2 regions of the Ruegeria sp. CRTD044 genome follow, and region 2 is predicted to be linked to the other one. Evidence: riboswitches for the same ligand, from Rfam matches in the RefSeq annotation. Region 2 holds a riboswitch; the other holds the start of a gene.
What was found. A riboswitch is a leader RNA that binds a small molecule or an ion and turns the genes downstream of it on or off. The one in region 2 is predicted to bind cobalamin.
Positions count from the first base shown of each region.

Region 1: linked by a shared signal. The riboswitch ahead of AC2FNL_RS02210 (DUF1636 family protein) and the one ahead of AC2FNL_RS04580 (CbtB domain-containing protein) in region 2 are both predicted to bind cobalamin.

Region 1 is NZ_JBXWSP010000003.1:244,172-249,207, reverse strand. Features, by position in the region: gene AC2FNL_RS02235 (hypothetical protein) at 1-211, opposite strand, end outside; gene AC2FNL_RS02230 (hypothetical protein) at 261-875, opposite strand; gene AC2FNL_RS02225 (hypothetical protein) at 931-1,269, opposite strand; gene AC2FNL_RS02220 (hypothetical protein) at 1,266-1,532, opposite strand; gene AC2FNL_RS02215 (hypothetical protein) at 1,594-1,923, opposite strand; cobalamin riboswitch at 2,577-2,784, shown strand; gene AC2FNL_RS02210 (DUF1636 family protein) at 2,888-3,286, shown strand; gene AC2FNL_RS02205 (hypothetical protein) at 3,683-4,057, opposite strand; gene AC2FNL_RS02200 (recombinase family protein) at 4,194-5,036, shown strand, end outside.
Region 2 is NZ_JBXWSP010000004.1:340,588-345,623, reverse strand. Features, by position in the region: gene AC2FNL_RS04595 (cobyrinic acid a,c-diamide synthase CobB) at 1-315, shown strand, start outside; gene cobA (uroporphyrinogen-III C-methyltransferase) at 312-1,040, shown strand; gene cobF (precorrin-6A synthase (deacetylating)) at 1,033-1,776, shown strand; cobalamin riboswitch at 1,820-2,028, shown strand; gene AC2FNL_RS04580 (CbtB domain-containing protein) at 2,065-2,235, shown strand; gene AC2FNL_RS04575 (CbtA family protein) at 2,240-2,938, shown strand; gene AC2FNL_RS04570 (hypothetical protein) at 3,003-3,497, shown strand; gene AC2FNL_RS04565 (DUF1636 family protein) at 3,485-3,829, opposite strand; gene AC2FNL_RS04560 (DUF302 domain-containing protein) at 3,973-4,434, shown strand; gene AC2FNL_RS04555 (thiamine pyrophosphate-binding protein) at 4,514-5,036, shown strand, end outside.

The DNA.
Region 1 (5,036 bases), on a different contig from region 2:
ACGAGGTCAGCCCTTCGCTTCGGATGAGTTCAAACCCGAGACTTTGAATGCCCATTTCAGCCTGACCCGCTCTTGCGCCTTCAAATGACGACAGATCGCTGGAACTGCCCACGGTTGGTGCACTTGCTTCCACTGATCCGCCACTTTCACCGCATCCTGCAAGCACAGAGACACTGACCGCGCCGATCACCAATAGGATCTTGGAGTTCATCTGCTTTCCTATTTTTTGGAAATGCGTTTCATGGTTTCGGGGCGATCCCCTATTCAATTCCAAAAATGACGTTGTAGTCGACGGCAGAGTTGCTGCGGTTGATGACCTCGACAACATGATCTCCGGATTGCCAAAGCTGTCCGCGATACTCCTTGTCCGCAGACATCAATCCCAACAATTCAGACCCATCGGGGTTGCGAATGACGTAGTCCAAAGAGCCATTTTGCGGAGCAACTCGGACGTAAAGAAACTGTTCGTTTTTCGCGCCAAGAACGTATTGCTGCGATGCGCCTGGCGCGAGTTGGCCGACGAGCTCGGCGCCGGTGGACCCGGCATCGAATTTGACGCGCTGGCTACCTGTAGACCCGGAAGCGCCGTCCATGGCTCCGCCACCATCATCCATCGCCTCGACAACCGACATCTCGCCAATGCTTCCATCCTTGTACGCAATGCAGCGCCAAAGTGTTCCGCCGGCGTCACGCAGCATGACGAGCGTGCCGGCTTCCGAGAACTGTGAGCTTTCGATCGTGCCGGATTGACCGTCCGGTCCACCGACCTGCCGCAGATGGTCGATACACGCGTCGTCGGCGTCTGACATGGCCAGGGCGGCTGTTCCGCTGATCGCAAGGGCGGGAGTTAGAAGGTTCAAAAAACTGCGTTTCATAAGCAGGTCCTCTGTCGGTCTATCGTAAATGTTATGTTTCCGGTGAGCAGAAACCTCACTGCGCTTCCCGCAACTCTGCCAGAAACTCGTCGCATGCCTGTGCGCTGCCGACGATCTCGTCCGTCGTTTCAATTCCTTGCAATGACGCCATTTCGAAATTCACGCGATTGAGGATCTGATCTGCTTGCTCGGCGGTGATCAGGTTCTCGGCCTGGGCTCCCTTCAATGTGGTGCACACACCGGCGGACAAGCCTGTCGCAACGCCGACACCCATCGCGGCCCCGCCGCCCAAGGTCATCGCTCCAACCACGCCGAGGATGAGCCCGATCACAAGCCCCAAGATCACTTTTCCCATGTTTTCCTCCAATTTTGCGGGAAAGAGTTCCGCCTTCATTTCTGGCGCAAACCGCGTGCCCATCTGCATATCAAAACCAGTGCCAGCAGGTTGAGCACCGGTGCAATCGCCGCGAGCCACGGTTTGGCGGCCTCTGAGAAAAGGTCCACGGCAAGTACCCAGGGCAGTCCCAGCGGCAAAAGGAACACGCCGGACAACGGGTCTCGTTCCTGTCCGAACCAGCCAAAGGTACCGGTCAGGAACGCAAACAACGCCAACAGGTAAAGGGTCGCAAACGCGATGATGGTTATTCTGCAGACCATGCCGGACCTCAGAGTATCAAGCCAGCGCTGCGCAGCCGATTTCGGCTACGCATCAAACCGGTCACAACGCGCCTTCGTCGCCCAGGAACTCAATACCGGCTGTCGCGCCATCACTGTAGGCAATACAATTCCACGGAGCCCGATCCTCTCCAACCCCAACGGTGACTTGTGTTCCAGCCTCGCTGAACGCGGATGAGAGCACGACCACTTGCGAATTGTTGGTTGTTTTGGCCACGTCTCGCAGACACGCCTGTTGAGCGGGCGTCAGTTCGGCGGATGCACTTGACGTGCTCGTATCGTCGCAGGCCGCTAGTAGTGCGAAACACGTCGCGCCTGAAATCATCATGACTTTGTTAATCACTTTCTTCTCCTTTTGGGTTTGTCGATACATGTGGAATATGTGGCCTCTTTTTCGCGCGCTTACGTCTATGCAGTCATTCGAGCATACCCCGGTCTGGTAATTCCCGTTCCAAAAAAGTCTGTCGCCAATGACGTGGCTGGCAGACAGGATTTCTGCTGATCCCCGGGACCGTGAACAAAGCGTGCTGACGCAATGACGTCATGGGCAAAAGCCGGTGCGAACTTTCGAGGGAGGGATCGTACGTTAAGTCCGGGCACCGCGTCCTCCCAACGCTGATCTTCGTGAAATGCCTTCCGACCGCCAGCACTCACTCCAGCAGTCGGAAGGGCCCGACGAAACGGGCGACAGCGACAACAACGGAGGTAAAGCTAAAGTTGTGTCGAATTCGTATGTTTGAATCAATTACAGGATAAATCAATGATTTTTCCGCGCGTAAATTTTCGTACGTTTGCCGAAGATAGGATTCTGCATTCAAAGGGAAAAGGCGAGGCCGCTCACAGAGGTTTTGCCATCTACCCGCTTGCGCCGCTGTGTCTCCGGACCTTCCGGGCTATCCGAATCCACTTGGTTGAAACACCGTAGTTCGCTGCACGGCCTATCGCTCAGCTGGTGCTGAACGGGCGCTTGGATTCCTCGATCACGCAGCCGCTCAGAACGTCGTTGACAGTGCAGCCCGATTCATTGATGAGATTGGCGCTGATGGTTCCCGATCGTTTTGGCGGTCGGGTAAAAGGGAATACGGTGCGGCGCCGTTCTGACGCCAATTCCGTGACTGCCCCCGCAACTGTGGGCGGTGTGCGACCCCCGGATGCCACTGGGCCGATAGGTCTGGGAAGGCGGGGCAAGCCATACACCGCGAGTCAGGAGACCTGCCATCATCAAACGCAACTCAACCCGGGCGGGGTGTCCCGGAAGGAGGCCAAGATGGCATTTTCGGCTTACGCCGCTGACATGACTGGTTCCCTGTCCGGCCCGCGATTTCGCGGAGGGCGAAATGAACCGACAATCAACACATCACATCGCGGTTTGCCTATCTTGCCGACCCAAGGGTGCAGCCGTACGCCCCGGACCTGACCTGATCGGACGATTGCGCGCCGCGCTGGCCGAAGACGACGGTTTGACAGGTTTTGACGTTTCCGGTGCCGCCTGCATGGCCGGGTGCAACCGGCCCTGTACCGTCGCCTATCACGCGCCGGGCAAGGCATATTACCTGTTTGGCGGCCTGACGTCTGAAGAGACCGGGGCATTGGTGGAATTCGCCCGGCTGTACCAGCAGTTGCGCGATGGATGGTGCAACTCGGTCGACTGCCCGGCCGGGCTTCGCCACGCAACACTGGCCCGCATTCCAGCCGCGATGGCTGCGTCTTCGGAAGATGCGGATTGCGCCTCATGAGCGCGCCTTTGCTGTCGGTGGATGCCGTCACCTGGCCCACCCCAGACAGTGCTGAGTGACAGGCTGGTCTCTGAGACGTTCGATGTCACCGCCCGGCAAGAGCAGCTCATCTGCCAAACGGTGCTTGAAGCTGGCGGAGCACCGGCGAAGGCGCGCAGCAAAAGTGTAGAACTTGAAAGCAAGCCCTTCACTATTTTAGCCATATCAATGGGTAATGGCGGTGCTGGGAGACCAATGCGAACCAGTCTCTACTAAAATGGCGGCACACGGGAACACCCTGCGAACTCCGGGCGATTTTCTAACTTTTTGAATTTTCTCGGTTTTGATCGAGCGAAGCGACTTCGAACTGAACGTCACTCTACTCAGGAGTGCCGCGCACCTGGCGCGAAACACCGCCTACTCGCTTTCACCCGCCCCTGCCTCGGAAGTTCCGAGAAGGCCGTCCAAGACATTGAGCACCTGAAGAAGGGCCTCGCGAGTTTCGTGAAGTCCCGCCCCAATCTTCAACTCGCCTCGCCCGGACAACACAAGCACCGCAGCCAACACCTCGTTCGAATTCCGCATGAGCTCGACCAGATGCTCTCCAGCCGGACCGTGGGAGCCTGCGAGCCAGTTCTTGGCCGTTCGCTCCGAGACACCCGTCCAGCGCATCACGATCTTGATCGCCCGATGAGATCCGCCGAGCTCATGCTTCAGCGCCGCTGCAATTGCCATTTGGTATTTTAATCGATCGACCTTTCGTTCGTCGTCATCTGGAAAAGTCTTGCCCATCTTAGGAAACATTTTTCCGAACCTCCGCGTCTATGCTTCGGCACCATGGAATCACAGGCATTTCCCGTGACTTGCCGAAGGCGAAAAATGAAAGGCTCGGTTCTTGAGCTGGAGGGACGGACATGACGGAGGCGCAATGGCGCCAAAGGGAGCGCAGCCTCGGCTCGCCGCTCAATACGTCCGGATGTCGACCGAGCACCAACGCTATTCGACCGAGAACCAGTCTGACTCGATCGCGCATTACGCGGAGCAGCGCGGGATCGAGATCGTCCGCACCTATTCGGATGAGGGAAAGAGCGGTCTAAGGATCCAGGGCCGAGATGGGCTCAAGCAGCTCATCGACGATATTCAATCCGGCAAAGCCGATTTCGAAGCGGTGCTCGTTTACGATATCAGCCGCTGGGGTCGGTTTCAGGATGCGGACGAAAGCGCCTATTACGAGTACATCTGCAAACGCGCCGGCATCTCCGTCATCTATTGCGCCGAGCAGTTCGAAAACGACGGCAGCCCGGTCTCCACCATCGTCAAAGGCGTCAAGCGCGCCATGGCAGGCGAGTACAGCCGGGAACTCTCGCAAAAGGTCTTCATCGGTCAAAGCCGTTTGATCGAACTGGGCTATCGCCAAGGCGGTCCGCCCGGCTTCGGCCTGCGGCGCATGCTGATCGACGAGCATGGGGTCGCGAAAGGCATCCTGGAGCGCGGCGAGCACAAGAGCATTCAGACGGATCGCGTCACCCTAGTCCCAGGCCCTGCAGAGGAGATCGCCGTCGTCCGAGAAATCTTCCTCGCCTTCGTTGAAGGCCAAAAGTCCGAAACCGAAATTGCCGAGGCTCTGAATACCCGCGGCATTCTAACGGACCTCGATCGCGCCTGGACCCGCGGGACCGTGCATCAAATCCTGATCAATGAGAAGTACATTGGGAACAACGTCTGGAACCGTAGCTCCTTCAAACTGAAGAAGCGGCGCGTGCAAAACGAT
Region 2 (5,036 bases):
CTGGGCGAAGGGCTGATCGACAAGGACGGCACCCGCCACCGGATGGCCGGGCTGCTGGGCCTCGTCACTTCGTACGAGAAGCGCAAATTCAACCTCGGCTATCGCCGGGCCGAGTTGCTGGCCGACATGCCCGGGTTCTCGGCCGGGACCGCGCTGCGAGGGCACGAGTTCCACTATTCCTCGATCGTGGAGCAACCCGACGCGCCCCTGGCACGGGTTTTTGACGCCGAAGGCGCCGAAGGCCCGCAGACCGGATCGCGCCGCGGGCATGTCACCGGTACGTTCTTCCATCTGATCGCAGAGGCCAGCGCATGAGCGGTTTCGTTTCCTTCATCGGGTCCGGTCCCGGCGACCCGGAGTTGTTGACCCTCAAGGCCGTGGACCGGCTGCAAAAGGCCGATGCGGTTCTGTTCGACGATCTCAGCAGCGGGCCGATCCTGAGCCATGCGCGCAAGGACGCCGACCTTGTGGGCGTGGGCAAGCGCGCCGGGCGGCCCTCGCCCAAGCAGGACCATGTCAGCCGCCTGCTGGTGGAGTACGCCCAGACCGGCCAAAGGATCGTGCGGCTGAAGTCGGGCGATGGCGGCCTGTTCGGGCGGCTCGAGGAGGAACTGGTGGCCCTGCGCGCCGCCGGCATCGCATACGAGATCATTCCGGGCATCCCCTCGGCCATTGCCGCGGCTGCGGCGGCGGGCATCCCGCTGACCCGCCGGCTGACCGCGCGGCGGGTGCAATTCGTCACCGGCCACGATGTCAGCGGCAAGCTGCCCGAGGACCTGAACCTGCCCGCGCTGGCCGACCCGGGTGCGACGACCGTAGTGTTCATGGGCAAGCGCACCTTTCCCCTGCTCGCGCAGACGCTGCACGCGCATGGGCTGCCGCTGGACACCCCTGCGCTGATGGCCGAGTCGGTCTCGACGCCTGAGCAATCGCTGTACCGGTCCACCGTCGGCGCCCTGGCCGAGCGCCTGGGTTCTGAGATCGGCACCGCGCCGGCGCTGATCCTTTATGGTCCGCTGGCGGAGAGCGACGATGATTGATCTGGTCTTGATCGGGATCGGCACCGGCAACCCGGACCACGTGACCTTTCAGGGCGCGCAGGCGATCCGCGCGGCCGATCTGATCCTGATCCCGCGCAAGGGCGCCAACAAGGCCGATCTGGCCGGCGTGCGCGAGGAAATCATCCGCATGGTCACCGACACACCGCCCCAAATCGCCTATTTCGACATCCCCGAGCGCCGGTCGCAGGATGGCTACCTGCGCGGCGTGGATGAATGGCACGACGCAATCGCCCTGCGCTGGCAGGACGCGATGGCCCGGCACCCCGAGGCGCGCACCGTCGCCCTGCTGATCTGGGGCGACCCGTCGCTCTATGACAGCTCGCTGCGAATCGCGGCGCGGCTGGACCCGCAGCCGAACACGACGGTGATCCCCGGCATCACGGCGCTGCAGGCGCTGACGGCGGCCCATGCCATGCCGATCAACGAAATCGGCGCGCCCTATCTGGTCACCACCGGCCGGCGCCTCCGCGACGAGGGCTGGCCCAGCGACACCGATACGGTTGCGGTGATGCTCGATGGCGAATGTTCGTTCCAGACTTTGGACATGGCCGATTTTGACATCTGGTGGGGGGCGTACGTGGGTATGTCCGAGCAGATCCTGATCAAAGGTCCGCTGGCGGATGTGGCCGACGAGATTCTCCGCACCCGCGCCGAGGCCCGCGCCCGGCACGGGTGGATCATGGACATCTACATTCTGAAAAAGCGCGGGAATTGATGCGAAAGGTCGCAAATGGCGATTGCGCCACAGCGGCATTCACGTCTAAATGGACGGGTCTGGTCCTGCCGGAGACATCCGGATGCTAAGAGGGAATTTGGTGCGGCCTGCGCGCAGGTCAAATCCAAAGCCGCCCCCGCGACTGTAAGCGGTGAGCCCTGTTCAACCAGCCACTCCCGATCCGTTCGGGGGGAAGGCGAACAGAGGCGCTGACCCGCAAGCCAGGAGACCTGCCAGGCGAACAATGAAACACCGGCCGTCGGGTGCGGCGGCACAGGAGGACAGAAAATGACGACACAAACGCAAACCGCATCAACGGCACGCGCTGGCATTCTTTCGGCAGTGTTCGCGGCAGCCCTGGGCCTGGGGATCATCACTCTGGCCGGTCACGTTCAGGCATCGGCGCTGCATGACGCCGCGCATGACGTGCGCCACGCAACCGGCTTCCCCTGCCACTAAACCAATGTTCAGTCGCATTCTGACCAGCGCGTTGTTCGCTGGTGCTGCAGCCGGGTTGATCGTCGCCCTGCTGCAGTTGGTATTCGTGCAGCCCGTGTTGCTGCATGCTGAACTGTATGAATCCGGAGAGTTGGTGCATTTCGGAGCCGAAGCCGTCTCGGCCCATCCCGAACTGCCGGGCATGTTCTCGGACCTGACCCGCGACGGGCTGAGCGTGGTGTTCACCATGCTGACCTATACCGGCTATGCGCTGGTTCTGGTCGCCCTGATGTCGCTGGCCGAAGCCCAGGGCCACCCGGTTGACGGGCGCACGGGCGTGCTGTGGGGCCTTGCCGGTTTCATCGCCTTTCACCTGGCGCCGGGCTTCACCCTGGCCCCCGAGGTTCCGGGCGTTGCCGCAGCCGATGTGTTTGCGCGGCAGATCTGGTGGTGGGCAACCGTCGCGGCTGCTGGTGTGGCCATGTGGCTGATCGCTTTCGGTGGCAACATCGTCAGCTATCTGGTTGCGGCCGTGCTGCTGATGGCCCCGCACCTGATCGGCGCACCGGAACCCGACGTGTTCACCGGGCCGGTTCCGACCGAGATCGGGGCCCTGTTCGCCGCACGCGCCTTCGGAGTGGGCCTTGTGGCCTGGGTGCTGCTGGGTTCGTTTGCCGGGTATTTCTGGCAAAGCGAGGGCAAGCGCGTCGAAGCCGCAGCCTGATCCCCGAAATCCCACGACCCGCCGGCGCCCAACCGGCGGGTCATTTGCTTTTTTAGGAAACAAGATGACACGCTCGCTTGCTCTTTTCGCGATCGGTCTGGTCTTTGGCGGGGGCGCCGGGTTCGTGCTGGCCGCAGCCAACGGCGTCACCTTCGACGGCCACGTCCATTCCGACCCCGCTCAACACGGCGGCCACCACGCCGAGGCCATGGCCCATGACCATAGCACCGCCATCAACCTGCCCGCCGGACCGGACGCGCCGGGGCTGGAGATCGCCGTCTCCCCCGACCCGATGGCAGGTTGGAACCTGAATGTGATGCCGCGGAACTTCACGTTCGCGCCCGAGCACGCCTCGCTGGACGACAAGCCCGGCGAAGGCCACGCGCATGTCTATGTGAACGGCGTCAAGCTGGCGCGGCTTTATGGCATCTGGATGCACATCCCGGACCTGCCCAAAGGCGAAACGACCATCGAGGTTTCGCTGAACGCCAACAGCCACAGCCCGCTGGCCGTGGATGGGGTGCCGGTCAGCGCGTCCGTCACGGTTCAGGTGGACTGAAGCGCAGGGATCCGCGCCCGCAGACACAAGCGAAGCCGCCCGCACGGCCGGGCGTCTTCGATCCAGCCGTTCGGGCTGTTCAGAATGGTCCGACAGGTCGCCGCAATGTCATTGGCATCGGCAACCGGATCGATCCCTGAAAACACGTAAGACGCCAGGCTTTCCCCCTGCATCGCCACCACGGTCGGCTCGTCGCAACCGCTGAAACAGGCGTGCTCGGCGACCTCGACCTGCCCGTCCAGTCCCGCGGCGCGCAGGGCGTCCAATACCGCCTGTCGCTCGGCCGGCTGGTCGCGCTCGCCCGCGCAGCTGCTGCAGATCAAAACACGCATGCCCCTCGCCTGCCTTTTCCGTTTCACATTGTCGCTTGTGCGGGTTTCGCACCTCCGGCGCAAGCCCGCCGCCCACGATATTGTGACTGTACGCAGCCGGGATTTCGGGAAGACTCGAGCAAACACGATCTGGAGAACCCGCGATGAAACATCTTGTGTTTTTCCTCGGCCTGCTGGCCCTTCCCGCGCTGGCTGCCGATATCGAACCCCGGCCGGGTTGGGCCGTCCACCCGACGTCCAAAACCCATGACGCGCTGGTGGCCGACACGATCGCAGCGGTCAAGGCAAACGGGATGGCCGTGGTCACCCAGGCCGGTCCGACTAAGGCCGCCGCCGCGCGCGGCATCACCATTCCGGGCAACCGGGTGATCGGCGTCTTCAACAACGACTACGCGGTGCGGGTTCTGGAACAATCGGTGCCCGCGATGATCGAGGCGCCGATCCGCCTGTACGTCACGGAAAACGAGGACGGGACCGCGACGCTGTCCTACAAGACACCCAGCCTTGTCTTTGCCCCCTACACCGGAGGCTCCGACACCTTGCCCGCGATCGCCGCAGAGTTGGACGCCAAATTCGCCGCCATCGCCGATTTGGCTGTCAAATAGTCACACTGACGTGATGCGGCTTGCGCCGGCCCGGAACCTCCGCAATCTGCTGCGCAACGGAACTTACGGAGCTTGTTCGATGCAGGACCTGTCCCCCCGCGCTGCGGACCTTTTGGCGCAACGGCTGTACGAGGCCGGGTGCCGCCACGCCTTCGGCATGCCCGGAGGCGAGGTGTTGACCCTGGTCGATGCGCTGGAACAGGCCGGGATCACCTTTCACCTGACCAAGCACGAAAACTCGGCCGGATTCATGGCCGAGGCGGTGCATCACCGCGATGGCGCGCCGGCGATTCTGGTGGCGACTCTGGGTCCTGGGGCCATGAACGGCATCAATGTCGTGGCCAACGCGCTGCAGGACCGGGTGCCGATGATCGTGCTGACCGGCTGCGTCGATGCCGACGAGGCGCTGACCTACACCCATCAGGTCATGGATCATGCGCAGGTCTATCGCTCGATCACCAAGGGTACGTTCACCCTGACGGCCAAGGGCGCCGACATCATCGCCGACAAGGCCGTGTCGCTTGCCACGCAGCCGCGACCGGGGCCGGTGCATATCGACGTACCGATCTCGGTCGCCGATACACGGGTGTCGGTCGCCAAGC